3 regions of the Streptomyces sp. NPDC101118 genome follow, and region 2 is predicted to be linked to each of the others. Evidence: riboswitches for the same ligand, from Rfam matches in the RefSeq annotation. Region 2 holds a riboswitch; each other region holds the start of a gene.

Region 1 (9,677 bases), on a different contig from region 2:
GGCTGGGGTACCGCCCCTCCGCCGCGGCCCGAACCCTCCGTACCGGGAAATCGGGCCTCATCGGCCTGACCGTGACGACGTACGGGGATGAACCTTTCACCTTCACGGAATTCGCGTACTTCGCGGAGATGGCGAGAGCCGCCACCTCCGCAGCACTCGCCCGCGGGTACGCGCTCGTCATCCTCCCGGCGACCTCCCGCCACGACGTCTGGTCGAACGTGGCGCTGGACGGGACCGTGGTGATCGACCCCTCCGACCACGACCCCGTGGTCACCGAGCTGGTCCGCCAGGGCCTGCCGGTGGTCTCGGATGGCCGTCCGGCGGGTTCCCTCCCGGTCACCGCCTGGGTGGACAACGACCACGAGGCCGCCGTACTCGACCTCCTCGACCACCTCGCCGCCGCGGGCGCCCGCCGGATCGGGCTGCTCACCGGGACGACCACCGACACGTACACCCGGCTCTCGACGACCGCGTACCTCAACTGGTGCGCGCGCGTCGGCCAGGATCCGGTGTACGAGTCCTACCCCGCACACGACCCGTGCGCGGGTGCGGTCGCCGCCGACCGGCTGCTCGCCCGCCCGGACCGCCCGGACGCCGTATACGGCCTCTTCGACCCCAACGGCACCGACCTGCTCGCCGCCGCCCGCCGGTACGGGCTGCGCGTCCCCGACGACCTGCTGCTCGTGTGCTGCAGCGAGTCCACGGTGTACGCGAACACCGAACCGCCCATCACCACGCTCTCTCTCAAACCGCGCCGCATCGGCACCGCCGTCGTGCAGTTGCTGATCGACGCGATCGAGGGGGTCGACGCCGGCCGGCCGGTCGAGCAGGTGATACCGACCGAACTCATCGTCCGCACTTCGTCCCAGCGCAGGCCTCCCCGTACCACGGTCAGCCCGCCCCGATCCCCGGCACGGGACTGAAGACGCGGCCCGGATCCACAAGATCACCCGTCCAGACCACCCAAATCGGGAGAAACAACCAACGCGGTTCGTGTCCGTCCAGGATTCACCACCCCTGGTGCGTCACACAGAGCGAGCTGCATTCCTATGATGGGCGCACGACATCACGGACCCTCCGGCCAGGAGGGTCCGCAGGTGCACGGCAGCGCGAGGTGGTGGAGGGGTCGATGGCTCAGGGGGCAGGTCAGGGACCCGCGATGCGGACGGAGACGCTCCGGGATTTCCGCGTTCCCGCGGCCGAGTACACCCCCGAGTTCCATCCGTACGCCGGCACCCCCGGCCATCCGGCGCAGCCCGCCGCACACCACCCCGGAGCCGCGCCGGTGCAGCGGTCCGCGGCCCCGGAGCCCCACGCCTACCCGGCCTCCCCGGCGGCCCCCGCCGAGGACCCGGACGGCTACACCCCGACCCAGCGCGACCTCCCGGTCATCGGGCAGGGCGCACGCCCGTCCGGCGGCCCCGGCGACACCGTGCAGATCCAGTACGTCCCCGAGGAGCGCCCGGGGGGCCCCGGCCCCCTGTGGGTCGTCGGCGACGTACACGGCTACCTCGACGAGCTGGTCGCCGAACTCCGCGCCAAGGGCCTCACCGACTCCGAGGGCCACTGGGCCGCGGGCAACGCCCGGCTCTGGTTCCTCGGCGACTTCACCGACCGCGGCCCTGACGGCATCGGTGTGATCGACCTGGTCATGCGCCTCTCCGCCGAGGCCGCCGCGGCTGGCGGCTACTGCAAGGCCCTCATGGGCAACCACGAGCTGCTGCTCATCGGCGCCAAGCGGTTCGGCGACACCCCGGTCAGCTCCGGCGCCGGCACCGCCACCTTCCAGGCCGCCTGGCTGCTCAACGGCGGCCAGCGCACCGACATGGAGCGCCTGGAGGACGTCCACCTCCAGTGGATGTCCCGGCTCGACGCGGCCGCCGTGGTCGACGACCACCTGCTCCTCCACTCGGACACGATCGCGTACCTCGACTACGGCGACTCCGTCGAGGCGGTCAACGACACCGTCAAGCAGGCCCTCAACCGCAACGACGCCAACGAGTGCTGGGACCTGTTCCGCAAGTTCACCAAGCGCTTCAGCTTCCGCGACGAGGAGTCCGGCCCCGGTGAGGTCCGCAGGCTGCTCGCCACTTACGGCGGCTCGCGCATCGTGCACGGGCACAGCCCCATCCCGTACCTCCTCGGCGAGGTCGGCTCGGAGGACGGCGAGGACTCGGACGGCCCGACCGTCGAGGGGCCGCACGTGTACGCCGACGGGCTCGCCATCGCGATGGACGGCGGGGTGACCATGGCCGGAAAGCTGCTGGTCGTCGAACTTCCGCTGCGCGACTGACCGTTCACCGTCCGGGGTATTTACCGAAAGCCCCTGTCACGGCACCACGTGGGCGCTCTACCATCGCTCTATCCGTAGCAGGCTCTCCTCCGTTTCCGCCGGACCTTCCTGTCTACGCGGGCAAACCGGCGCCGACGGAGCATCGGGGGATGCACATGACCAGCGCTCCGCACCTGCTGACCGAGGACCGGCCCGAGTTCCTGCGCCTGCTGGACGAGGTGCTCCGCACCGCGTCCGAGCGGCCCGACCTGGCCTCCGTCGGCGAACGGCTGAACGCAGAACAGCTGCGCACGATGGCACTCAACGCGACCGGCATCCTGACCACCGCGGCGGCTCCCGAGTACGAGCACTTCGTGAAGGTACGGGAAGACCTGCGCGACCCGGCACGCCAGGAACCGCGGGTCACCGACGACGGCACCGGCGGGGCCGGGGCCAGCGCGGTGGTGGCGGTACTGGCACCGGTGCTGTCCTTCACGGCCATGCTGATATTCCTGCTGGTCGGGTACTTCCTGAAGCTCCTGGACCCCGAACCCGCGTTCGCCCGGACGATGCTGACGGCCGGTTGGCTGTTCGGCGGGCTGACCGTGATCGCGATCCTGGTCGCCGCGGTCGGGCTGCTGGTGACCGCGGTGCGGAACAGTTCCACCGAGGTCGTGGCGGAGGACCTCGACGCCGTACCGGAGGAACTGGCCCGCGCGCGGGAGGCCTGGCTGAACGCGCTGCTGGAGCGGGGGGTGCTGCCGTTCCTGCGGGACGCTCTGGCCGACCCGAGGGATCCGGCGGCCCCGTCCTCGTACCGCCCGTCGGGCCGGATGCCGAGCCTCGGCTACACGCGGCCGGACTTCACCTCCCCGGCGGGCGAAGACCCCACCCCCCGCCCGAGCTACACCAGTCCCGACTTCACGAGCCCGGACTTCGGCGGCCCGGACCGCCGGCCGGACTAGCGTCCGGCGGCGGCCCGGGCCGCGGGGGTCCCGTGTGCGTACCCACTGGTGTCAGGTACGCCACGGACTAGCGTGTCGTGGCCGCTCAGGCGACCTTGTTGACCGCGTGACCCTGCTGGGTCTTGAGGAGCGGCTTGTCACCGAACCGCTGCGCGAGGGTGGGCGGGTACGACGTGACCTGGGTCCAGGCGCTGTCGCACGTGAGGCTGCGGTTGCCCATGGTGTTGACCCGACGGCAGGTGATCTCCCAGAGCTGGTTGGACTCGGTCAGCACCTCGACGGAGACGTCGTTCGCCTGGGACGCGACAGAGATGCCGCAGGCGTCGGACGGGAAGTCGTCCGCAGCACCCAGGTCGACCCAGAAGTAGGCGCTGTTGTCAGGCTGGATGCGACGGATGCCCGCGTAGGCGGTCGAGGGGGTCAGGACCGCCTTGACCTCCTCGGAGTCATTCGGGTTGTACGCATCGACGTCCTGGCAGACCGCGGCACCGGTCGCGCCGGTGGCACCCGTCGGGCCGGTCGGACCCGTCGGGCCGGTGGCGCCCGTGGCGCCGGTCGCGCCCGGGGTGCCGGTGCCGTCGGCGCCGGTCGCACCCGTCGGGCCGGTCGGGCCGGTCGGGCCCGTCCCGCCGGTCGCGCCGGTGGCGCCCGTCGGGCCCTGGCCATCGCCGGTGGGGCCAGTGGCGCCCGTCGGACCCGTGGCACCGGTGGCACCCGTGGCGCCCGGTCCGCCCGGCGTTCCGGGCTCACCCTGCTCGCCCGTCGCGCCGGTCGGACCCGTCGGACCGGTGGCACCGGTCGCGCCGCCACCCGGAGCTCCGGTCGCACCCGTGGGACCGGTCGGACCGGTCGGGCCCGTGGGACCGGTGGCGCCCGTGGCGCCCTTGCACTTGTCGTCGCCGCCGCCGCCACGCACGTACTCGTCGTGGTCGTCGTGGTCCTGCCCGTGCAGGTACTTGTCCAGCAGGTGGCGGGCGAGCGGCTTGCCGTGGCGCGGCTTCTCGTGCGGACGCTCCTCCTTGCAGTCGCCGCCGCCACCCGCCGGCGCGACCGCGCTCACCTGCGGGGTGATCGCGTTGGCCGCGGCCACGGCGGGGCTTGCGAGGCCCACCAGCACGAGAGAGAGGGAGGCCAGGGCACCGCCCACCTGCCAGCCCCGGGTACAGGGAACGGGACCCAGCTGCGTGGTCCTGCGCTCACGACTCATCAAAAACGCTCCTTCGGAAAGGATCTGCCGCCGGAACGGGTGACGTCCCGGTCGCGGGTTCGAGCTTCCTCCGGAGAAAACGGACATTAAGCACTACCACTTGAGTGGCCGGATGCGTACGTCAACACTTCGGGCTAGCAGACACCCACCCGAGGGTGTGTTCCCGCCCGCAGACGCAGTAGCGCTTTCGGCGAGCCGTGGACAACGGCGTCACGAGGGTCACTACGGTCACGGTCCGACGCCGGCCCGGCCGCCCGTACGGCGGCCCGCACACCGTGGACGGGACCCTTGAGCACAGTCTGCCTGAACATGATCGTCAAGAACGAGGCACCGACCATCCGGAAGTGCCTGGAGTCGGTGCGCCCCCTGATCGACACGTGGGTGATCGTCGACACGGGCTCCACGGACGGCACCCAGGACGTCATCCGGGAGTACTTCGCCGACCTGCCGGGCGAGCTGTACGAGCGTCCGTGGCGGGGCTTCGACGGCAGCCGCACGGAGGCCATCGAGCTCGCCGGCGACCGTGCCGACTACCTGCTGTTCATGGACGCCGACGACGAGATGCGCATCGAGCCGGGCTTCCGCATGCCGGAGCTGACCCACGACGCGTACCAGCTGGCGGTGCACCACGGCCCGATCATCCACTGGCGGCACACGCTCGTCGCGACCCGGCTGCCCTGGCGCTACGTCGGGGTGCTCCACGAGTACCTCGACTGCGGCGGACCGCACAGCAAGGACGTGCTCGAGGGGATCAACCTGCTCATCGTGGGCGGCGGCGCCCGGCAGCGGCAGGGCGGCGAGCGGGAGAAGTACCTCCGTGACGCGAAGATCCTGGAGGAAGGGCTCGCCAAGGAGCCCGACAACGCGCGGTACGCCTTCTACCTGGCCCAGAGCTGGCGCGACGCCGGCGAGAAGGAGAAGTCGCTGGCCGCCTACGACCACCGCGTGACCATGGGCGGCTGGGTCGAGGAGACGTACCTCGCCCAGGTGTACGCCGCCCGGCTCGCCACCGAGCTGGAGCGGCCGGCGGCCGAGGTCATGGACCGCTACCTGCGTGCGTACGAGAGCCGGCCCACCCGCGCCGAGGCCATCGGCGACCTCGCCCGGCTGTGCCGTCTCGAGGGGCGCTGGCCGCTGGCCCACATGTTCGCCCGCCGTGCGGTGGCCGTCCAGCGGCCTGAGGACATCCTGTTCGTGGAGTTCGCGTGGCACGACTGGCGCGCGCTCGACGAGCTCGCCGTCGCCGCCTACTGGACCGGCGAGTACCAGGAGTGCCTGGAGTGCTGCGAACGGCTCCTCGCCGACGGTCTGTTGCCGGCGGACCAGCGCGAACGGGTCACCGCGAACCGCGACTTCGCCCGCGCGAAGCTAGGCTCGGCGTACCAGACCGTCGCCTGAGCGGCGTACGCGCCGTCCCACCCGGAAACGGAACGCCGGACGGGCCCGCGACTCCCCCCATAGGGTCGCGGGTCCGTCCGTGCGGCTGCGGCGGCCGGTGGGTCAGTCGGCCAGCGGCAGGTAGACGCGGTTGCCCGCGGCGGCGAACTCGGCGGACTTCTCCGCCATGCCCGCCTGGATCTCCTCGGCCTTCAGGTCCCCGCCGTGCTCCCGCCGGATGTCCTGCGAGATCTTCATGGAGCAGAACTTCGGACCGCACATCGAGCAGAAGTGCGCGGTCTTGGCCGGCTCGGCCGGAAGCGTCTCGTCGTGGAACTCGCGGGCGGTGTCCGGGTCGAGGGCCAGGTTGAACTGGTCCTCCCAGCGGAACTCGAAGCGCGCGTCGGACAGCGCGTCGTCCCACTCCTGGGCACCCGGGTGGCCCTTGGCCAGGTCGGCGGCGTGCGCGGCGATCTTGTAGGTGATCACGCCGGTCTTGACGTCGTCCCGGTTCGGCAGGCCCAGGTGCTCCTTGGGCGTGACGTAGCAGAGCATCGCGGTGCCCCACCAGGCGATCATCGCGGCGCCGATGCCCGAGGTGATGTGGTCGTACGCGGGCGCGACGTCCGTGGTCAGCGGGCCGAGCGTGTAGAACGGCGCCTCCTCGCAGATCTCCTGCTGGAGGTCGATGTTCTCCTTGATCTTGTGCATCGGGACGTGGCCCGGGCCCTCGATCATCGTCTGTACGTTGTGACGCTTGGCGATCGTGTTCAGCTCGCCCAGCGTCTTCAGCTCGGCGAACTGCGCGGCGTCGTTGGCGTCCGCGATCGAGCCGGGGCGCAGGCCGTCGCCGAGCGAGTACGTGACGTCGTACGCCGCCAGGATCTCGCAGAGCTCCTCGAAGTTCGTGTAGAGGAAGTTCTCCTTGTGGTGCGCGAGGCACCAGGCGGCCATGATCGAGCCGCCGCGCGAGACGATGCCGGTCTTGCGGCGCGCGGTGAGCGGCACGTACGGCAGCAGCACGCCGGCGTGGACGGTCATGTAGTCGACGCCCTGCTCGGCCTGCTCGATGACCGTGTCCTTGTAGATCTCCCAGGTCAGCTCCTCGGCCTTGCCGTCGACCTTCTCCAGGGCCTGGTAGAGGGGCACGGTGCCGATCGGGACGGGGGAGTTGCGCAGCACCCACTCACGGGTGGTGTGGATGTTGCGGCCGGTGGAGAGGTCCATGACCGTGTCGGCGCCCCAGCGGGTGGCCCAGGTCATCTTCTCCACCTCCTCCTCGATGGAGGAGGTCACCGCGGAGTTGCCGATGTTGGCGTTGACCTTCACCAGGAACTTCTTGCCGATGATCATCGGCTCGATCTCCGGGTGGTTGACGTTCGCCGGGAGCACCGCGCGGCCGGCGGCGATCTCCTCGCGGACGACCTCGGGGGAGACGTTCTCGCGGATCGCGACGTACTCCATCTCCGGGGTGATCTCACCGCGGCGTGCGTACGCGAGCTGCGTGACGGCCTGGCCGTCGCGGCCGCGGCGCGGCAGGCGCGGGCGGCCCGGGAAGACGGCGTCGAGGTTCTTGAGGCCGCCGCGGGGCGAGGTGTGCTTGATGCCGTCGTCCTCGGGGCGCACGGGACGGCCCGCGTACTCCTCGGTGTCGCCGCGGCCGATGATCCAGTTCTCGCGCAGCGGCGGCAGGCCGCGGCGGACGTCGGTCTCGATCTGCGGGTCGGTGTACGGGCCGGACGTGTCGTAGAGCGTCACGTCCTTGCCGTTGGTGAGGTGGACCTGTCGAACCGGCACGCGGATGTCGGGGCGGGAGCCCGCGACGTAGCCCTTGTGCCAGCCCGGCTGGCGCTCGCTCTGGCCGTCCTGGCTGGTGGCAGGCGTGCGTGCATCCTGAATGGTCATGAGACCTATCTCCCTACGCCGGCATTACCCGGTAACAGGTTCGGCGGTCGACGCAGCCTCCTCCCGTACCCGTCATCTTCGACGCGCGTACGGTGATCAGCGCCCTCTCAGCCCGGTGCTCCGAGCTCCCGCGTTGTGCAAAGGTGCCCCCACGCTAGCGTCATCTGTGGCGCGCTGAACAGTGGGCCCCCCCAACTCTTGCGATGATCGGCCGGTGACCACACCGCCGCAGCCTCCCGTCGACCCCCATGACCACACCGGCCACCCTGGCCCCGCAGAGGGTTACGGGGGGCCGGGCGAGCACGACTTCGGGCACGGAGCGTACGACGCCGGCGGGCACGGGCACGGGCACGGGCACGCAGGGAGCGGCGGGCACGGCGGCGGTCACGGCGGAGACGGCGGCGGGCACTCGCACGGCGGGCACTCGCACGGGCACGGCCCGGCCGCCCCCGTCTCGAAGCACCTGCGCAAGGTCATCGCCGCCGTGCTGATCCCCTTCGCCGCCGCGGTGGTGGTGGGCCTGGTCGTGCTGTGGCCCGGCGGCGCACCCGCGCACGAACGCACCGGCGTCGGCTTCGACCGCCAGACGCAGGAGGGGCGGGTCGCCACGCTCCAGCGGGTGGACTGCAAGGAGGTCAACGTCGCCCAGGTGCCGCCCACCGGGGACACCTCCACGCCCGAGGGGCGCGAGGCGCAGCAGGCGCAGACCGGGCAGTGCGCGAAGGCGACCATCGAGGTCACCACCGGTCCCGACAAGGGGCGTACGTTCCTGGAGATCGTCCAGCCTGGCGCACCGCGGCAGTTGAGCGAGGGTCAGGAGGTCGTGGTCGCGTACGCGCCGGACGCCCCCCGCGACCTCCAGTACTCGGTGGTCGACGTGAACCGTGAGCTGCCCCTGGCGCTGCTCGCCGGCATCTTCGCGCTGGCCGTGGTGCTGGTGGGGCGCATGCGCGGGGTGTTCGCGCTGGTGGCGCTCGCCGTCAGCTTCGCCGTGCTGGTCCTCTTCATCCTGCCGGCGATCCTCCAGGGGTCGAACCCGCTGGTCGTCGCGGTGGTCGGGGCGAGCGCCATCATGCTGATCGCGCTCTACATGTGCCACGGCGTGACGGCCCGCACCTCGGTCGCGGTGCTCGGCACCCTGGTCTCGCTGCTGCTGATCGGCGTGCTCGGGTCCGGGTTCATCGGGTCGGCGTTCCTGAGCGGGAACACGGACGACAACACGGGTCTGATCCACGGCCTCTACCCGGAGATCGACATGAGCGGCCTGCTGTTGGCAGGTGTGATCATCGGGTCCCTGGGCGTGCTCGACGACGTGACCGTCACGCAGACCTCGGCCGTCTGGGAACTGCACGCGGCGGACCCCACGATGGGGCCACGGGCCTTGTACCGCGCGGCCATCCGGATCGGCCGCGACCACATCGCCTCGGTGGTCAACACGCTGGTGCTCGCCTACGCCGGCGCGGCCCTGCCCCTGCTGCTGCTGTTTTCGATCGCACAGAGCAGTGTGGGTTCCGTGGCCAACAGCGAGCTGGTGGCCGAGGAGATCGTACGGACCCTGGTGGGCTCGATCGGGCTCGTGGCGTCGGTGCCGGTGACGACGGCGCTGGCCGCACTGGTGGTTTCGGCCGACCGGCCGGCATCCCCGTCCGCGGCTCCGGCCGGGGGGCCGGGACGAACCGGCGGACGGGGTCGTCGCCGTAAGCGCTGAGTGACCGTCGTTGCGGACGGGCGGATCACGGGATGGGGACCGGGCGGCTCAGCGCGTCGGCACGCTGAGGGTCGCTCGTCGTACGCGTACCGCTCGGGACGCACGCGTACGGGCCGGTTCCCGCCGGCCGTGGTTCAGCCCGCGTTCTGCTCGTTCTGCTGCGTACGCGTCTCGGCAAGGATCTTGTCGAGGGCGTCGTCGAGGTTCTCCTCGAAGTCGCCGAGGTTGCGCTCCTGACCGAGC
Region 2 (9,677 bases):
GGTCTGCCGGTGTTCAAGGCGAAGAAGGAGACGCGGCAGTCGGTCCGGTTCTCGGAGAACGGGTTCCGGCTGTGGGAGAACGGTCGGCTGAACCTCGCGAAGATCGGTGACGTTCGGGTCCGCTGGTCCCGGCCCCTGCCTTCCTCCCCGTCGTCGGTGACGGTGGTCAAGGACGGGGCGGGCCGGTACTACGCCAGCTTCGTCGTGGACGTCGACCCGCAGGAGCTGCCGCCGGTCGACGCCGAGGTCGGCATCGACCTGGGACTGACCCACTACGCCGTGCTCTCCGACGGGCACGTGATCGACAACCCGCGCTTCCTGCGCCGCGCCGAACGGCGCCTGCGCAAGGCCCAGCAGACCCTGAGCCGCAAGGCGAAGGGTTCGAAGAACCGGGCCAAGGCCCGGATCAAGGTCGCCCGCGCTCACGCGAGGGTGGCCGATGCGCGCAGGGACTGGTGCCACCAGACCGCTTCGAGGCTGCTCCGCGACAACCAAGCGGTCTACCTCGAAGACCTGGCGGTCTCCGCCCTGGCACGCACCCGCCTCGCCAAGTCCGTCCACGACGCCGCGTGGGGCATGTTCCGGCGCGTGCTGGAGGAGAAAGCCGCCCGCTGCGGCCGGCACGTGGGTGCGGTGGCGCGCTGGCTGCCCTCCTCCCAGACGTGTTCGGTGTGCTGGGTGGTGGACGGGAGGAAGCCGCTGCACGTGCGCACCTGGCGGTGCGAAGGCTGCGGTACCGAGCATGATCGTGACCTCAATGCGTCGCGTGTGATCCTCGCCGCCGGGCAGGCGGAGAGGCTAAACGCCCCTGGAGGGCCGGTAAGACCTGGAGTGGAAATCCCACGCCAGGCACGGCCCGACGAGCGGGGAACCCACCCGAAGGCCCAGCCGGTGACCACCGGCAGCCAGGCGGGAATCCCCGTCCTTCAGGGCGGGGAGGACGTCAAACGAGGGACTCCTCACGTACTGCTGCGGGGGAGAAGCGGCGGGGCGTGAACGCGCGGGCCACCTCCGGGAGTTCACCGGTGGCCAGCAGCTCCGCCATCACCTCGCCGGTGAGGGGGGTCAGCAGCACGCCGTTGCGGTAGTGCCCGGTGGCCAGGTGCAGGCCGGGCAGCTCCGTGGGGCCCAGCAGCGGGGCGTTGTCGGGGGAGGCGGGGCGCAGGCCGGCCCGGGTCTCGGTGAGCGGGAGTTCGGTCAGGCCGGGCACCAGCTCGTGGGCGTCGCGGAGGAGTTCGTACACCCCGCCCGCGGTGACGGTGGTGTCCCAGCCCAGTTCCTCGCTGGTGGCCCCGACGACCAGCTCGCCGTTCTCCCGGGGCACGAGGTAGACGTGGCTGCCGCGGACCACCGCGCGGACCGTGCGGGTCAGGAACGGCGCGTACGCCCCCGGCACCGTCAGCCGCAGCACCTGTCCCTTGACGGGCCGGACCGGCGGCACGACCTCCGGCGGCAGGCCTGCCAGCCGTCCGCTGTGGCTGCCCGCGGCCAGTACCACCTGGTCGGCGGAGAGTTCCTCGCCGGTGTCGAGCACGGCGCCCGTGGCGCGGTCGCCGGTGACGGTCAGCCGCTCCACGGAGGTCTGGTGGAAGAGCACGCCGGCCCGCTCGCAGGCCGCGACCAGGGCGGCGGCCAGCCGCCGCGGGTCCACCTGGTGGTCGCCGTCGACGCGCAGCCCGCCGCGCACCCCGGGTGCCAGCATCGGCTCCAGACGGCGGCACTCGCGGCCGGTCAGCCACTCCGACTCCAGCCCGCAGCGCCGCTGCAGCGCGTGCAGCTCGCGCAGGTGCGTACGGTCGTCCGCGTCCAGCGCCACGGCCAGCGTGCCGCAGGCGCGGTAGCCGATGTCCAGGCCGCCGCTCGCCTCGGTCAACTCCGCCTCGAACTCGGGGTAGCGGGCGGCGGAGGCGAGGTTGAGCCCGAGCAGGGTCTCCTCGCCGTAGTGGAGTTCGGTGACGGCGGCGAGCATGCCGGCCGCCACCTGGGCGGCGCCGCCGCCCGGCCGCGGGTCGGCGAGCGCGGTGCGCAGCCCGCGCCGTGCGGCCCGCCAGGCCGTGACCAGGCCGATGATCCCGCCCCCGATGACGAGGACGTCGGATCCCTTACGAGATGAGTGCATGGGCGTCCAGCCCCTCCCTTCGCCGGCATGACCCGGATCAGGTTCGTACGGTCGGAGGCCGGCCAGCCTCCCTCTCAGCCCGGTCCGCCCGGGCTCCCGCGATAGGTACGGTGGCCAGACTATCCCCCGGCCGCGAGCGCGGGTAAGGCCGCCCGCGAGCACGCCGCGAGCGCCGCTCCGCCCCGGAAGGACACCGACTTTCCTGACGGTCCGTCAGGTGGTTAGGGTGTGCGGCGTGAGCGATCAGCTGAGTCAGACCCAGGACACGGCGCACGGCGTCGTCATCGTCGGCGCGGGCATGGCGGGCGTGCAGACCGCCGTGGCCCTGCGCGAACAGGGCTGGACGGGACCGGTGACCCTGCTCGGCGCCGAACCCCACCAGCCGTACGACCGGCCGCCGCTCTCGAAGGCGGTGCTGCTCGGCAAGGCCGAGGACTCCGCCTTCGACGTCGACTTCCAGGGGCTCGGCATCGAGCTGCGCCTCGGCGTCGAGGTCACCGGGCTGCGCGCCGCCGACCACGAGGTGGACACCTCCGCGGGCCCGGTCCCGTACGCCACCCTGGTCCTCGCCACCGGGGCGGAGCCCCTCACCCTCCCCGGCACCGAGGGCGTGCCCGGCGTACACCTGCTGCGCACCCTCGACGACGCCGAGCGGCTGAAGCCCGTGATCACCGAGCGGCACGACATCGTCGTGGTCGGCGCCGGCTGGATCGGCGCCGAGTTCGCCACCGCCGCCCGCGAGGCCGGCTGCGCCGTCACCGTGGTCGAGGCGGCCCCCCGCCCGCTGGCCGGCGCGCTGCCGGCCGAGGTCGCCGAAGCGATGTCCGGCTGGTACGCCGAGGCCGGCGCCCGCCTGGTGACCGGTGCCCGGGTGGCCAAGGTGGCCCCCGGCGCCGTGGTGCTCGCCGACGGCACCGAGCTGCCCGCGGGCGCCGTGGTCGTGGGCATCGGCGCCCGGCCCGCCACCGGCTGGCTCGACGGCTCCGGCATCGAGCGCGGCGCGGACGGCTCCGTCACCGCCGACGACCGCCTGGCCACCTCGTTGGCCGACGTGTACGCGGTCGGCGACTGCGCCTCCTTCCCGTCGGCGCGCTACGGCGAGCGGCTCGTCGTCCACCACTGGGACAACGCCCTCCAGGGCCCCCGGGTGGTGGCCGCGAACATCCTGGCCGGGCCCGGCGGCGAGGCGCAGGCCTACGATCCGGTCCCGTACTTCTGGTCGGAGCAGTTCGGGCGCTTCGTGCAGTACGCGGGCCACCACGCCGAGGGCGACACGCTGGTCTGGCGCGGGGACCCGGCCGAGGCCGCCTGGTCCGCCTGCTGGCTGCGCGGCGAGGCCCTGGTGGCGGTGCTGGCCGTGGGCCGGCCCCGTGACCTGGCGCAGGGCCGCAAGCTCATCGAGAGCGGGGTCCCGGTGGACCCGGCCCGGGTGGCCGACGCCGCGGCCCCGCTGAAGTCCGCCGCCCGCTGACGGGTGGGGGTGCGGCTCGCCGTACCCCCTCCGGCACCGCCCGGGTACCGGCTGTCGGTCCGGGATGGCAGGCTTGTCCCGTGACCGAGATTGACGCAAAGATCGATGCTCTCGTCCCCGAGTGGCTCTACCTCCCCGACATCGCCGAAATGCTGGACGTTGAGGTGACGCGCATCCGCCAGCTGGTGAAGGAGGGCCAGCTGATCGCGGTGCGCCGCGGTGAGAACCGCGCCCTCCAGGTGCCGGCCGCCTTCATCGACGGCGACAAGGTGGTCAAGGGCCTCTCCGGAACCCTCACGCTGCTGCGGGACGACGGCTTCACCGACGAGGAGATGCTGGAGTGGCTCTTCACGGCGGACCCGACCCTGCCCGGCACCCCGGCCCAGGCCCTGAGTGAGAATCGCGGCACGGAAGTGAAGCGCCGCGCCCAGGCGCTCGCCGTCTGATCCGAACCGAACCACCACGCGGTGTGCGGGCCCGAGCGGCCCGTGCACCGCCCCACCCGGGGGGTACCTCCATGTCCGTCGACGCCCGCGCCGCCCTGTCCGACGCCCGGCTCTACCTGTGCACGGACGCGCGCAAGCGCCAGGGGGACCTCCCCGAGTTCCTCGACGCCGTCCTCGCGGGCGGGGTCGACATCGTGCAGCTGCGCGACAAGGGCATGGAGGCCGCCGAGGAACTGGAGCACCTCCAGGTCTTCGCCGAGGCCGCCCGCCGCCACGGCCGGCTGCTCGCGGTCAACGACCGCGCCGACGTCGCCCACGCCATCGGCTCCGACGTGCTGCACCTCGGCCAGGGGGACATCCCCGTCCCGGCCGCCCGCGCGATCCTGGGCGAAGGGGTGCTGATCGGCCGCTCGTGCCACGCGGAGTCCGAGGTCGCCGCGGCCGCCGCCGAGCCGGGCGTCGACTACTTCTGCACGGGCCCCTGCTGGCCCACCCCCACGAAGCCCGGCCGCCACGCCCCGGGCCTCGACCTGGTCCGGTACGCGGCCTCGCTCGGCCAGGACCGGCCGTGGTTCGCCATCGGCGGCATCGACGCCGGGAACCTGGACGAGGTGCTGGACGCCGGCGCCTCCCGGGTGGTCGTGGTCCGTGCGATCACCGAGGCCGACGACCCGGGTGCGGCCGCCGCCGACCTGGCCAAGCGGGTGCGGGCCCGACTCCTCTGAGCGACCGGAACCGTCGGTTCCTCCGGTTCGGACGGTGCTCAAGGGCCTCTGGTCCATCAAAGTGTCCAAAAACGTGTCCGAGGGGTGGACGCGCCTTGGGGTGATCATGGAGTTTGTCTAGCCTGCCCGTATGGCCCTTGGCACCGCTTCCACCAGAACCGACCGTGCACGCACGGTCCGCGACATGCTCGCGTCCGGTACGTCGTACTCGTTCGAGTTCTGGGCGCCCAAGACGGAGAAGGGCAACCGGAACCTCTGGAACGCCCTCCGCCGGGTCGAGGCGGTGGCCCCCAGCTTCGTGTCCGTGACCTACGGCGCGGGCGGCTCCACCCGGGGCGGCACGGTCAAGGCCACCCAGGAGATCGCCGCCGACACCACCCTGACCCCGGTCGCGCACCTCACCGCGGTCGACCACTCGGTGGCCGAGCTCCGGAACGTCATCGGCCAGTTCGCGGACGCGGGAATCCGCAACATGCTGGCGCTGCGCGGCGACCCGCCGGGCGACCCGATGGGCGAGTGGGTGCCGCACCCGGAGGGCGTGCACTACGCGGCGGACCTGGTCCGGCTGCTCAAGGAGTCCGGCGACTTCTGCGTCGGCGTCGCGGCCTTCCCCGACATGCACCCCCGGTCCTCCGACTGGGATTCAGACATCCGGCACTTCGTGGACAAGTGCCGCGCGGGTGCGGATTACGCGATCACCCAGATGTTCTTCGATCCGGAGAACTACCTGAGGCTGCGCGACCGCGTCGAGGCGGCCGGCTGCGAGACCCCGATCATCCCCGAGGTCATGCCAGTTGTCGGCATCAGGCAGCTCGACCGGCTGCCCCAACTGAGCAACGCACTCTTCCCGGAGGACGTGAAAGAGCGCATGCTCGCCGTCAAGGACGATCCGGCCGCTGTACGCTCCATTGGCATCGAGTTCGCCACGGAGTTCTGCGCGCGGCTGCTGTCCGAGGGAATCCCCGGACTGCACTTCATCACGCTCAACAACTCCACGGCGACTCTCGAGATCTACGAGAATCTGGGCCTGCACCAGCGGCCCTGACCGGCCGTACCCGCGCGGCCGTACCGAGAGGGGCCATGCATGGGCTGGACGGTCCTCTACATCGCGTTCGGCGTCGTCGCGTTGTGGCTGCTGGCCGAGGTGCTGCTGCAGTACAAGGCTCGGCTGCGCTGGCGCGTGCTCGCCTTCGCCGGGTTCCTCGGCGTCGTCGCGGGTGTACTGATCAACTCCGTGCTGGTCATCGGCGTGGGCGCGACGGCGTTCGCCGTCGGCCAGACCCTGGTCACCCTCTCCTTCCGGCGCGGCTTCGTGGCCGGCTGGGCCCTGAACGCCAAACGCGAGGCGGCCGAGCCCGAGCCCGGCCGCCGCGGCAGACGGCGCGGCGGCAGCGACGCGGGCCGCCGCGAGGAGCCCGCGCTGCGGGTCTCGGACCTGGAGTACGGGCCCGAGGGCGACGCCGACCCCTCGGAGCACCCGCACGGGGCCCCCGACGCGCCCGGCTTCACCGGGGCGTCCGACGAGGGCGCGTACGACGGCTCCTACGACGCCCCCCAGGACGCGACGGCCGTCTACGAGCCGGTGCCGGCCGACTCGGGCTACCCGTACGCGGGCACGGGCACCGACGGCGCCGGTACCGACTACGCGGGCGCCGGCGGATACGCGGCGGCCGGCGCGGACTACTCCGGCTACTACGACCCGCAGCAGGCCGCCCAGGACCCGTACGCGGGCGCCGGGACGGGCTACGCCGCATCCTTCCCGGGCCAGGACGGCTACGGCGGCGGCTACGACTACGGCGCCGGCGAGCAGCAGACGTACGCCGCGTACTCCGACCCGTACATCGGCACCGGGGGCGTCACGCCCCAGCCCGACCCGAGCGCCTACGCGGCCTACGACTACGGGTACGGGACGGGCGAGCAGATGTACCCCGCCTACCCGGACCCGTACACCGGCCAGCACCAGTACGCGACGGACACCCCGCCCGGGGGCGTCTGGGTCCCGCAGCAGCGCGACGTCGAGCAGCCGTACCCGGCCGACCAGCCCCCGACCTACCCCTATCAGGGCGCGCCCGGCGAGTACGAGCAGTACCGCTACTGAGCCGCGGGGCGGCGGCCCGCCGGGAGCCGCCCCGGACCGCGGCCGCTCACCGCGCGCCGCCCCCGCTCACTGCGAGCTGCGCCAGCTCACCGCGCGCCGCCCCCGCTCACTGCGAGCCGCGGAAGTCCGCGCCCTCCACGATCAGCCCGGACACCAGGGCGCCCGTCATCCCGGCGTGGGCCAGCCCGCCGCCCGGGTGCGCCCAGCCGCCCGCGAGGTACAGGCCGGGCAGCGCGGTCGTGTTGGCCGGGTACAGCAGCTCGGTGGCGCCGGCGAGGGCGGGCGCGGGCACCGCGCCCCCCAGGGCGCCGGTGTCCTCCGCCACGTGCTCCGGGGTGCGCAGCTCCTGCCAGATCAGCCGCTCGCGCAGCTCCGGGACGGCCCGCGCGGCCGCGTCGAGCAGCCCCTCCGCGGTACGGGCGGCCCATTCGGGCCCGCCGCCCTCCCCGGCGCCGGTGACGGCCGTGACGGTCACCGCCTCGTGCCCGGCGTCGGGCCGGTTCCGGCCGTCGTCCGGCCGCAGGACCGTCACCGCGGCGGAGCCGCCGGGGGAGTGGACCAGGGTGCGGTGCACGGTGCCCTCGGGGCGCGGGCCGCGCAGGGCGAGGAACAGGGTGGCCCGGCTCGGTGCGGGCCCGTGCGGGGTCCTGGCGCCGCCGGGCCACAGGTCGGTGCCCGGCAGCAGGCCGCCCAGGCGGCGCGGGTCGATCCCGCAGACCACCGTGTCCGCCTCGACCGCGGTCCCGTCGGCCAGCGTCAGGCCGGCGGCGCGGCCGTCCCGCTCGCGCACGGCGGTGACCTCGGCGCCGAACACGAACTCGGCCTTCCGCTCCAGGCAGCGCTCGTACACGGCCGTGGCCAGGGCCCGCATGCCGCCGCCCACGTACCAGCTGCCGAACGTCTGCTCCATGTACGGCAGCACCGCCGCGGCCGCGGGCGCGGTGCCGGGGTCCAGGCCGTACGTGCCCACCAGGCCCCGCAGCAGCCCCGCGGCCCCGCCGCCCAGCTCCCGTTCGGCCACCTCGGCCAGCGTCGGCGGGCGGCGGCGCAGGAGGCCGCTCCTGCGCAGCGCGGGGTAGGGGTCGCGGCCCAGGACCTGCCAGTCGGCCCGCAGCGGCTCCTCAAGCAGCGGCCGCCGGGTGGCGTCCCAGGCGTCGCGTGCCCGGTTCAGCAGGGCGGCCCAGCGCTCGCCGGTGCCCGCGCCGAAGGTCTCGTCGAGGGCGGCGGCCACCCCGCCGCGGGACACGGCCGGCAGCGTGACCTCCCGCCCGTCCGGCAGCAGGTGACGGACGGCCGGGTCCACCCGGACCATCTCGACGCAGTCCTCCAGGGGCCGCTTGCCGGTCTTCACGAACAGGTCGCGGTAGACGGCGGGCAGGTGCAGCAGCCCCGGCCCGGTGTCGAAGCCGAAACCGTCGCGCTCGTACCGGCCCACGGAGCCGCCGTACGTCGCCGCCCGCTCGTACACCGTCACCCGGTGCCCCGCCACGGCCAGCCGGGCGGCCGCCGCCATCGCGCCCATCCCGGCGCCGATCACCGCAATTCGTGCCATGCGGCCGACCTTATCGAGCCTGGTCAGGAGGGTGGGAGCCCGGCCCGTTCCAGCGCGGCCAGCCGCTTCTCCTCACGACGCTGGGCCCGTCGGCGCAGGAACCTGCGGATCCGGCTCCAGACGAAGACCAGGACGACCAGGCCGGCGAGCAGCAGCACCCCCGCGATCACCGCGGCGGCCACCGGCTGGAACATCGCGAAGGTGACGACGCCGGCCACGCCGAGGTCCTCGGCGGTGCTGGCGATGACGTTGCTGAAGGGCTCGGGCGAGGTGTTGATCGCCATCCGGGTGCCGGCCTTGACGAAATGGCTGGCCAGGGCCGTCGAGCCGCCCAGCGCGCCCGCCGCCAGGTCGGGCAGGGAACCGCTCTGCCCGGCCAGCAGGGCGCCGACCACGGCACCGGCGACGGGGCGGATCACCGTGTGGACGGCGTCCCAGGCCGAGTCCACGTAGGGGATCTTGTCGGCCACGGCCTCACACAGGAACAGCACCCCCGCCACCACGAGGACGTCCGTCCGCTGGAGGGACTCGGGCACCTCGTCGGTGAGTCCGGTCGCGCCGAAGAGGCCGAGCAGGAGGACCACGGCGTACGCGTTGATCCCGCTGGCCCAGCCGCTGGTGAAGACCAGGGGGAGCACACTCATCCGGACATCATGCCGTGACGCGCGTGAGGGCGCCCGCCATTCGGGCGGGCGCCCTCACGCGCACGTGTTGTCCGTCGCGGGGCTCAGTGCCCCTGCTCGTCGCGGCGCTTCTGCCACCGCTGCTCGATGCGGTCCATCATCGACCGCCGCTGCCGGTTGTGGCCGCGCCCATGGGACCCGGACGCGCCGGGGATGGGCTGCTCTCCGGGTTTGGGGGCCTTGCGCCAACCGGTGACCGCGAGGACCGCGCAACCCAGCATGACGAGGAATCCCACCACGCTGACCCAGAGCAGGTTCGGCGCGACCATTCCGGTCATGAGGAGCGCGATACCCACCAGAAAGCCTGCGACTGCCTGGTAGACCCGTCGTCGGGTGTACGTACGCAGCCCGCTTCCCTCAAGCGCTGTCGCGAACTTGGGATCTTCGGCGTACAGCGCTCGCTCCATCTGCTCGAGCATGCGCTGCTCGTGCTCCGAGAGCGGCACGGGAGTCCTCCTCATCCGTCGGTCGCGGGGGGTAGCGACCGGGGGTCCCCTTCAGGATAGGCAGGGAATCGCCCCCGTGAAACCCGCCCTCTACGCCACCTTTTCAAGCACTTCGAATACTGCACCTGTGCACAGAC
Region 3 (9,677 bases), on a different contig from region 2:
CACGGTCCCGGGTCCCGTACACTTCTTGTGGCGATCCGGGTCACCGGGTCGACTTCGCACGCCCCGCCACCTGGTCGATCACGACCGGTGGCCGCGCTCCTCGGTCCCTCGTGGCACGGCGCGTCGGGGCGTCAGGCGCGACCGCCGTCCGGTGGTCGCGGTAACCGAGCAATCAAGGAGTACGGCCATGGCCGTCGTCACGATGCGGGAGCTGCTGGAGAGCGGCGTCCACTTCGGTCACCAGACCCGTCGCTGGAACCCGAAGATGAAGCGCTTCATCTTCACCGAGCGCAACGGCATCTACATCATCGACCTGCTCCAGTCGCTGTCGTACATCGACCGCGCCTACGAGTTCGTCAAGGAGACCGTCGCGCACGGCGGCTCCATCATGTTCGTCGGCACGAAGAAGCAGGCCCAGGAGGCCATCGCCGAGCAGGCGACCCGCGTCGGCATGCCGTACGTCAACCAGCGCTGGCTGGGTGGCATGCTCACCAACTTCTCCACCGTCTACAAGCGTCTGCAGCGCCTCAAGGAGCTCGAGCAGATCGACTTCGAGGACGTGGCCGCCTCCGGCCTCACCAAGAAGGAGCTCCTGGTCCTCTCCCGCGAGAAGGCCAAGCTGGAGAAGACCCTCGGTGGTATCCGCGAGATGCAGAAGGTGCCGAGCGCCGTCTGGATCGTCGACACCAAGAAGGAGCACATCGCCGTCGGTGAGGCGCGCAAGCTCCACATCCCGGTCGTCGCGATCCTCGACACCAACTGCGACCCCGACGAGGTCGACTACAAGATCCCGGGCAACGACGACGCGATCCGCTCCGTCACCCTGCTCACCCGCGTGATCGCCGACGCCGTCGCCGAGGGCCTCATCGCCCGCTCCGGCGTTGCCGCCGGTGACTCGAAGCCGGGCGACAAGACCGTCGGCGAGCCGCTGGCCGAGTGGGAGCGCGACCTGCTCGAGGGCGAGAAGAAGGCCGACGAGGCCCCCGCCGCCGCCGAGGCCCCCGCTGCCGAGGCCCCCGCTGCCGAGGCCCCCGCCGCCGAGGCTCCGGCCGCGGACGCCGAGCAGGCCTGACCCACTGAGAGAGCCCGGCGTTCACCTGCCGGGCACTCCCAGCACGGACGATGACGACGGGGGACGGTGCTCACAAGGCACCGGCCCCCGCCGTTCACCCGTAGATCTACGACTTCGAGAGAGAATCACAGACTCATGGCGAACTACACCGCCGCTGACGTCAAGAAGCTCCGCGAGCTCACCGGCGCCGGCATGATGGACTGCAAGAAGGCCCTGGACGAGTCCGACGGCAACGTCGACAAGGCCGTCGAGGCCCTGCGCATCAAGGGCCAGAAGGGCGTCGCCAAGCGCGAGGGCCGCTCCGCCGAGAACGGTGCCGTCGTCTCCCTGCTCGCCGACGACAACACCTCCGGTGTGCTCGTCGAGCTGAAGTGCGAGACCGACTTCGTCGCCAAGGGTGACAAGTTCCAGGCCGTCGCCGCCGACATCGCCAAGCACGTGGCCGCCACCTCCCCGGCGGACATCGCGGCGCTGCTCGCCTCCGAGATCGAGGCCGGCAAGACCGTCCAGGCGTTCGTGGACGAGGCCAACGCCAACCTCGGCGAGAAGATCGTCCTGGACCGCTTCGCGCAGTACGGCGACGGTTTCGTCTACTCCTACATGCACCGCACCATGCCCGACCTGCCCCCGCAGATCGGTGTCCTGGTCGAGCTGGACAAGGCCGACGCCAACCTCGCCAAGGGCGTCGCGCAGCACATCGCCGCGTTCGCCCCGAAGTACCTGGCCAAGGAAGACGTCCCGGCCGAGGTCGTCGAGTCCGAGCGCCGCGTCGCCGAGGAGACCACCCGCGCCGAGGGCAAGCCCGAGGCCGCCCTGCCGAAGATCGTCGAGGGTCGCCTCAACGGCTTCTTCAAGGACGCCACGCTCCTGGGCCAGCCCTACGCGCTGGACAACAAGAAGTCCGTCCAGCAGATCCTGGACGAGGCCGGTGTCACCCTGAAGCGCTTCACCCGCATCAAGGTCGGCATCTGAGTCCGTACGCGACGGACACCGGACCCCGGTAGGGTCTGAGGCAGTCGTCCGCGTTCGCGCCGGACGACCGCAGATCTGACGAGGAGGCCATTGCCGTACAGGGAACCGCAAGGACCCCGGCAATGGCCTTCTTCGTATGTGCACGAGGAGATCTCCATGAATCAGGGCGTGGACCCCCACACCGCTTCCGACGACAAGAGCGACCACGACAAGAAGGGCCGCCGCTTCATGCTGAAGCTGTCCGGCGAGGCCTTCTCCGGCGGCGGGGGACTGGGCGTCGACCCCGACGTCGTGCACGCGATCGCGCGCGAGATCGCGGCGGTCGTCCGCGACGGCGCCGAGATCGCCGTCGTCATCGGCGGCGGCAACTTCTTCCGCGGCGCCGAGCTCCAGCAGCGCGGCATGGACCGGGCCCGCTCCGACTACATGGGCATGCTCGGCACCGTGATGAACTGCCTCGCGCTCCAGGACTTCCTGGAGAAGGAGGGCATCGACTCCCGCGTGCAGACCGCCATCACCATGGGCCAGGTCGCGGAGCCGTACATCCCGCTGCGCGCCGTGCGCCACCTGGAGAAGGGCCGCGTCGTCATCTTCGGCGCCGGCATGGGCATGCCCTACTTCTCCACCGACACCACGGCCGCCCAGCGCGCCCTGGAGATCGACGCCGAGGCCCTGCTCATGGGCAAGAACGGTGTCGACGGCGTCTACGACTCCGACCCCAAGGCCAACCCCGACGCGGTCAAGTTCGACGCCCTCGAGTACGGCGAGGTGCTGGCCCGCGACCTCAAGGTCGCCGACGCCACTGCCATCACGCTGTGCCGCGACAACAAGCTGCCGATCCTCGTCTTCGAGCTGCTCGCGGAGGGGAATATCGCGCGCGCCGTCAAGGGTGAGAAGATCGGCACGCTCGTGAGCGACCAGGGCACCCGGGCCTGAGCGACCCACCCCGCCCGAACCATCCACTCAAGACATGCAGGAGCACGTGGTGATCGAAGAAATCCTCCTCGAGGCCGAGGAGAAGATGGAGAAGGCCGTCGTGGTCGCCAAGGAGGACTTCGCCGCGATCCGCACCGGCCGTGCGCACCCGGCGATGTTCAACAAGATCGTGGCCGACTACTACGGCGCGCTGACCCCCATCAACCAGCTCGCGTCCTTCTCGGTGCCGGAGCCGCGCATGGCCGTGGTGACCCCGTTCGACGCGAGCGCGCTGCGCAACATCGAGCAGGCCATCCGCGACTCGGACCTCGGCGTCAACCCGAGCAACGACGGCCGCATCATCCGGGTCAACTTCCCGGAGCTCACCGAGGAGCGCCGCCGCGACTACATCAAGGTCGCCCGCGGCAAGGCCGAGGACTCGAAGGTCTCCATCCGCTCCGTGCGCCGCAAGGCCAAGGACGCCCTCGACAAGCTCGTGAAGGACAAGGAGTCCGGCGAGGACGAGGTGCGCCGCGCCGAGAAGGAGCTCGACGACACCACCGCGAAGTACGTCGCGCAGGTGGACGAGCTCCTGAAGCACAAGGAAGCCGAGCTCCTCGAGGTCTGATGAACGACTCTTCCTGGGCGGCGGAGCCGGTACCGGCGGGTCCCGCATACGATGTGCTCGGAGGGCCGCAGACTCGGCCCATGCCCATCGTGCCCGACGCCGCCGGTCGAGACTTCGAAGACCGGGAACCACGCGACCGGGGGGCGGCTCAGCCGAGCGGCCCCCTGTTCCGCGACGAGACGCCGCCGCAGGAGCCCATGCCCACGCCCCCGCCCCAGGCCCCGCAGGAGGCCTCCTCCCCGCCGCCGAAGAAGCGTGCGGGGCGGGACCTGCGCGCCGCCATAGGGGTCGGCGTCGGCCTCGGTGCCGTGATCTTCGCCTCGCTGTTCATCGTGAAGGCGGTTTTCGTCGGCGTCATCGCGGTCGCGGTGGTCGTCGGGCTGTGGGAGCTCACCTCCCGGCTCCAGGAGCGCAAGGGCATCAACGCGCCCCTGGTCCCGCTCGCCGTCGGCGGCGCCGCGATGGTCGTCGCCGGGTACGTGCGCGGGGCCGAGGGCGCCTGGGTCGCGATGGCCCTGACCGCGCTCGCCGTGCTCGTGTGGCGGATGACGGAGCCTCCCGAGGGCTACCTGAAGGACGTCACGGCCGGCGTCTTCGCCGCGTTCTACGTGCCGTTCCTCGCGACCTTCGTGGCGATGCTGCTGACCGCCGACGACGGCCCGCAGCGGGTGCTCACCTTCCTGGTCCTGACAGTGGTCAGCGACACCGGGGCGTACGCGGTGGGCTGGCGCTTCGGCAAGCACAAGCTCGCCCCGCGGATCAGCCCCGGGAAGACCCGGGAGGGACTCCTCGGTGCCGTGGCCTTCGCGATGGCGGCCGGTGCGCTGTGCATGGAGTTCCTGATCGACGGGGGCAGCTGGTGGCAGGGTCTGCTGCTGGGCCTCGCGGTCGCGGTCAGCGCCACCCTGGGCGACCTCGGTGAGTCGATGATCAAGCGGGACCTCGGCATCAAGGACATGGGCACGCTGCTGCCCGGTCACGGCGGGATCATGGACCGGCTGGACTCGCTGCTGCCCACCGCACCGGTGGTGTGGCTGCTGCTGGCGCTCTTCGTGGGCACCGGCTGAGCCGTCCCGGGTATCCTGGAAGGCGCGTCACTCCCGAGTGGCGCGCCTTTCTCGTCCCCCGCGAGCCGCGGGGGGACGCCCTGTGAGGTCTCCTGGCGCCGGTCGCGCCAATGCCATCGGCTCCGTTTTCCACGGAGGCCGGCCAGGCCTCGTCGCACTGAGGAGAAACCGATCATGGCCCGCCCCCTTCCGGGAGAACTGACCTTCGTCGCGCCCAAGGGGGCCAAGAAGCCGCCCCGGCACCTCGCCGACCTCTCGCCCGCCGAGCGGCGCGAGGCCGTGGCCGCGATCGGTGAGAAGCCGTTCCGCGCGAAGCAGCTCTCGCAGCACTACTTCGCCCGCTACGCGCACGACCCGGCCGAGTGGACCGACATCCCGGCCGCCGCGCGCGAGAAGCTCCAGCAGGAACTGCTCCCCGACCTGATGAGCGTGGTCCGGCACATCAGCTGTGACGACGACACCACCCGCAAGACCCTGTGGCGCCTGCACGACGGCACGCTCGTCGAGTCCGTCCTGATGCGCTACCCGGACCGGGTCACCATGTGCATCTCCTCGCAGGCCGGCTGCGGCATGAACTGCCCGTTCTGCGCCACCGGCCAGGCGGGCCTCGACCGCAACCTGTCCACCGCCGAGATCGTCCACCAGATCGTCGACGGCATGCGCGCCCTGCGTGACGGCGAGGTCCCGGGCGGCCCGGCCCGCCTGTCGAACATCGTCTTCATGGGCATGGGCGAGCCGCTGGCCAACTACAAGCGGGTCGTCGGCGCCATCCGCCGCCTGACCGACCCCGAGCCCGACGGCCTCGGCCTGTCGCAGCGCGGCATCACCGTCTCCACCGTCGGCCTGGTCCCGGCCATGCTGCGGTTCGCCGACGAGGGCTTCAAGTGCCGCCTCGCCGTCTCCCTGCACGCCCCCGACGACGAGCTGCGCGACACCCTCGTCCCCGTGAACACCCGCTGGAAGGTCCGCGAGGTCCTCGACGCGGCCTGGGAGTACGCCGAGAAGTCCGGCCGCCGCATCTCCATCGAGTACGCGCTGATCCGCGACATCAACGACCAGGCCTGGCGCGGTGACCTGCTGGGACGCCTCCTCAAGGGCAAGCGGGTGCACGTCAACCTGATCCCGCTCAACCCGACCCCCGGCTCCAAGTGGACCGCCTCCCGTCCGGAGGACGAGCGGGCCTTCGTCCAGGCCATCGCCAACCACGGCGTGCCGGTCACCGTCCGCGACACCCGTGGCCAGGAGATCGACGGAGCGTGCGGACAGCTCGCCGCCAGCGAGCGGTAACCTGGCCCCGTACATCTGCATATTCCGACAGGGGAGCGCCACAGCGCTGAGAGTGCGGGCACCGTCACGCCGCAGACCCTCTGAACCTCGCCCGGGTCATTCCGGGTAGGAAGTTCGGTCACCACTCAAGCTGTTGCGCCCTGCCCCGGCGTCCGCTCCCAGAGCGCCGGGGCGGGGCCGCGTCTTCTCCTGGTCACTCCAGGAGGAATGTTCCGTGAGCACCACCAAGAAGATGGCGGGCGCCGTGCTGGCCACCGCCCTGGGCGCGGCCGCGCTCGCAGGCTGCGGCAACGGCGACGAGAAGGACGGCGCGGCCCCGAGCGGTGAGCCCAAGTCCAAGACGGTCACGCTCGTCAGCCACGACTCCTTCAACGCCACCCCGGCCGTGCTGAAGGAGTTCGAGAAGCAGACCGGCTACACGGTCAAGGTCCTCAAGAGCGGTGACGCGGGCGCGGCCCTCAACCAGGAGATCCTCACCAAGGGCTCCCCGCGCGGCGACGTCTTCTTCGGCGTCGACAACACGCTGCTCTCCCGCGCCCTCGACAACGGCATCTTCGTCCCGTACGAGGCCAAGGGCCTGGCGGAGGTCCCCGAGCAGTACCAGCTCGACAAGGACCAGCACCGCGTCACCCCGGTCGACTCCGGCGACATCTGCGTCAACTACGACAAGAAGTACTTCGCCGACAAGAAGCTGGCCCCGCCGGTCACCCTCGACGACCTGGTCAAGCCCGAGTACAAGAACCTCCTGGTCACCGAGAACGCCTCGACCTCGTCGCCCGGCCTCGGCTTCCTCCTCGCGACCGTCGGCAAGTACGGCGAGGACGGCTGGAAGGACTACTGGACCAAGCTCAAGGCCAACGGCGTCGAGGTCGTCGACGGCTGGGAGCAGGCCTACAACGAGCGCTTCTCCGGCTCCGCGGGCGGCAAGAAGGCCAAGGGCGACCGCCCGCTGGTCGTCTCCTACGCCTCCAGCCCGCCGGTCGAGGTGCTGTACGGCGAGCCGCAGCCGGCCGTGGCGCCCACCGGCGTCTCCACCGGCACGTGCTTCCGCCAGACCGAGTTCGCCGGCCTGCTCCAGGGCGCGAAGAACGAGGCGGGCGGCAAGGCCCTGCTGGACTTCCTGATCGGCAAGAAATTCCAGGAGGACATGCCGCTCCAGATGTTCGTGAACCCGGTGGTCAAGGACGCGAAGCTGCCGGAGATCTTCACCAAGCACGGCGTGGTGATCGAGAAGCCGGAGACCGTCGCTCCGGACGCGATCGCCAAGAACCGTGAGCAGTGGGTCGGGGCATGGACCTCGCTCGTGCTGAAGTAGCGGAGGACGCGGTCCGGGAGGGGCCCGCGGGCTCCTCCCGGCGCGCCACGGCGGTGCGGCTGGGCCTGATGGCCCTGCCGCTCGCCTTCTTCGCGATCTTCTTCGCCTGGCCCGTGGCCGCGATCGTGGGCCGCGGGATCAAGACCGGCACCGGCTGGCAGTTCGGCCGGATCGGCGAGGTGCTCGCCCGGCCCGACATCGCCGGGGTGCTGTGGTTCACCACCTGGCAGGCGCTCGCCTCCACGGCGCTCACGCTGCTGATCGCGCTCCCCGGCGCGTACGTCTTCGCGCGCTTCGAGTTCCCCGGCAAGCAGCTGCTGCGGGCCGTGGTCACCGTCCCCTTCGTGCTGCCGACCGTGGTGGTGGGCACCGCCTTCCTGGCCCTGCTGGGCCGGGGCGGGATGCTGGACGAGCTGTGGGGCGTACGGCTCGACACCACCGTGTGGGCGATCCTCCTCGCGCACGTCTTCTTCAACTACGCCGTGGTGGTACGCACCGTCGGCGGCCTGTGGTCCCAGCTGGACCCGCGCCAGGAGGAGGCCGCCCGGGTGCTGGGCGCCGGGCGGTTCGGCGCCTGGCGGCGCGTGACGCTGCCCGCCCTCGCGCCTGCCGTGGCCGCCGCGGCCCTCATGGTCTTCCTCTTCACCTTCACCTCCTTCGGCGTCGTGCAGATCCTCGGCGGACCGGGGTACGCCACGCTGGAGGTGGAGGTCTACCGGCAGACCGCCCAGCTGCTGGACCTGCCGACCGCCGCCGTGCTCACGCTGGTGCAGTTCGCCGCCGTGGGCGCGATCCTCGCCGTGCACGCCGTGACGGTGCGCCGGCGCGAGACCGCACTCCGGCTGGTCGATCCCGCCCGCACGGCCCACCGGCCGGCCGGCTTCGGGCAGTGGGCGCTGCTCGGCGGGGTGCTCCTGACGGTCCTGCTGCTGATCGTGCTGCCCCTGGGCGTCCTGGTGGAGCGCTCCTTCGACGCTCCCGGCGGCTACGGCACCGATTTCTACCGGGCACTCCAGTCCTCCGACGGCGGCACCTTCCTCGTCCCGCCGCTGGAGGCGGTCTGGAACTCTCTCCAGTACGCGCTGGCCGCCACCGGCATCGCGCTGCTGATCGGCGGCCTGGCCGCGGCGGCGCTCACGCGGCGCGCCGGCCGCCTGGTGCGGGGCTTCGACGCCCTGCTGATGCTGCCGCTGGGCGTGTCCGCGGTGACGGTGGGCTTCGGGTTCCTGATCACGCTGGACGAGCCGCCGCTCGACCTGCGCACCTCCTGGATCCTGGTGCCGCTGGCACAGGCACTGGTCGGGGTGCCCTTCGTGGTGCGGACGATGCTGCCCGTGCTGCGTGCCGTGGACGGGCGGCTGCGGGAGGCGGCGGCGATGCTCGGCGCGTCGCCGCTGCGGGCCTGGCGGGAGGTGGACCTGCCGATGGTGCGGCGGGCGCTGCTGATCGCCGCCGGGTTCGCCTTCGCGGTGTCCCTCGGCGAGTTCGGGGCCACCGTGTTCATCGCGCGGCCCGACCGTCCGACGCTGCCGGTGGCCGTGGCGCGGCTGCTGGGGCGCGCGGGTGAGCTGAACTACGGGCAGGCGATGGCGCTGAGCACGATTCTGATGGGGGTGTGCGCGGTGTCCCTGCTGGTGCTGGAGCGGCTGCGGCCCGAGCGGTCCGGGGAGTTCTGATGACGTTGCTGGAACTGGACGCGGTGTCGGTCCGCTTCGGGACGCGGACGGTGCTGGACGCCGTGGACCTGGCGGTGGCCGAGCACGAGACCGTCTGTGTGCTGGGCCCGAGCGGGAGCGGCAAGTCCACGCTGCTGCGGGTGGTCGCCGGGCTCCAGCCCGCCGCCGGGCGCGTGCTGCTGGGCGGGGCCGACCAGAGCGGGGTCCCCGTGCACCGGCGCGGGGTCGGCCTGATGTTCCAGGACCACCAGCTGTTCCCGCAGCGCGACGTGGGCGGCAACGTCGCCTTCGGGCTGCGGATGCGCGGGGTCGGGCGGGCCGAGCGGGAGGCGCGGGTCGCCGAGCTGCTGGAGCTGGTGGGGCTGCCGGGTGCGGGGCGCCGGGCCGTCGCCTCGCTGTCCGGGGGCGAGCAGCAGCGGGTGGCCCTGGCCCGGGCGCTGGCACCGAGGCCGCGGCTGCTGATGCTGGACGAGCCGCTGGGCCAGCTGGACCGCGGGCTGCGCGAGCGGCTGGTGGTCGAGCTGCGGGGGCTGTTCTCCCGGCTCGGCACGACCGTACTGGCCGTGACGCACGACCAGGGCGAGGCCTTCGCGCTCGCCGACCGGGTGGTCGTGATGCGGGACGGGCGGATCGCCCAGGCGGGGACGCCGCTGGAGGTCTGGCAGCGGCCCGCCTCGGAGTTCGTGGCCCGCTTCCTGGGCTTCGACAACGTGGTGCCGGCCACCGTGACCGGTCCTGCTGCCGA

Evidence for each region. Region 2 has a riboswitch for thiamine pyrophosphate ahead of thiO (glycine oxidase ThiO). Riboswitches for the same ligand answer to the same signal wherever they lie in the genome.
Region 1: another riboswitch for thiamine pyrophosphate. It lies ahead of thiC (phosphomethylpyrimidine synthase ThiC); the one in region 2 lies ahead of thiO (glycine oxidase ThiO).
Region 3: another riboswitch for thiamine pyrophosphate. It lies ahead of ACIQUQ_RS02620 (thiamine ABC transporter substrate binding subunit); the one in region 2 lies ahead of thiO (glycine oxidase ThiO).

What each region holds. Positions count from the first base shown of each region.
Region 1 is NZ_JBIVZG010000013.1:56,688-66,364, reverse strand. Features, by position in the region: gene ACIQUQ_RS21295 (LacI family DNA-binding transcriptional regulator) at 1-923, shown strand, start outside; gene ACIQUQ_RS21290 (metallophosphoesterase) at 1,130-2,293, shown strand; gene ACIQUQ_RS21285 (hypothetical protein) at 2,443-3,237, shown strand; gene ACIQUQ_RS21280 (hypothetical protein) at 3,323-4,444, opposite strand; gene ACIQUQ_RS21275 (glycosyltransferase) at 4,733-5,842, shown strand; gene thiC (phosphomethylpyrimidine synthase ThiC) at 5,945-7,726, opposite strand; TPP riboswitch at 7,720-7,868, opposite strand; gene ACIQUQ_RS21265 (YibE/F family protein) at 7,941-9,434, shown strand; gene ACIQUQ_RS21260 (SsgA family sporulation/cell division regulator) at 9,569-9,677, opposite strand, start outside.
Region 2 is NZ_JBIVZG010000003.1:323,171-332,847, forward strand. Features, by position in the region: gene ACIQUQ_RS07400 (RNA-guided endonuclease InsQ/TnpB family protein) at 1-996, shown strand, start outside; gene thiO (glycine oxidase ThiO) at 944-2,119, opposite strand; TPP riboswitch at 2,117-2,229, opposite strand; gene ACIQUQ_RS07410 (NAD(P)/FAD-dependent oxidoreductase) at 2,418-3,590, shown strand; gene ACIQUQ_RS07415 (Rv2175c family DNA-binding protein) at 3,671-4,036, shown strand; gene thiE (thiamine phosphate synthase) at 4,108-4,761, shown strand; gene metF (methylenetetrahydrofolate reductase [NAD(P)H]) at 4,892-5,806, shown strand; gene ACIQUQ_RS07430 (hypothetical protein) at 5,846-6,859, shown strand; gene ACIQUQ_RS07435 (phytoene desaturase family protein) at 6,966-8,411, opposite strand; gene ACIQUQ_RS07440 (DUF4126 domain-containing protein) at 8,435-9,055, opposite strand; gene ACIQUQ_RS07445 (DUF3040 domain-containing protein) at 9,139-9,540, opposite strand.
Region 3 is NZ_JBIVZG010000001.1:585,707-595,383, forward strand. Features, by position in the region: gene rpsB (30S ribosomal protein S2) at 188-1,072, shown strand; gene tsf (translation elongation factor Ts) at 1,208-2,044, shown strand; gene pyrH (UMP kinase) at 2,201-2,980, shown strand; gene frr (ribosome recycling factor) at 3,030-3,587, shown strand; gene ACIQUQ_RS02610 (phosphatidate cytidylyltransferase) at 3,587-4,654, shown strand; gene rlmN (23S rRNA (adenine(2503)-C(2))-methyltransferase RlmN) at 4,829-5,941, shown strand; TPP riboswitch at 5,961-6,071, shown strand; gene ACIQUQ_RS02620 (thiamine ABC transporter substrate binding subunit) at 6,156-7,256, shown strand; gene ACIQUQ_RS02625 (ABC transporter permease) at 7,325-8,932, shown strand; gene ACIQUQ_RS02630 (ABC transporter ATP-binding protein) at 8,932-9,677, shown strand, end outside.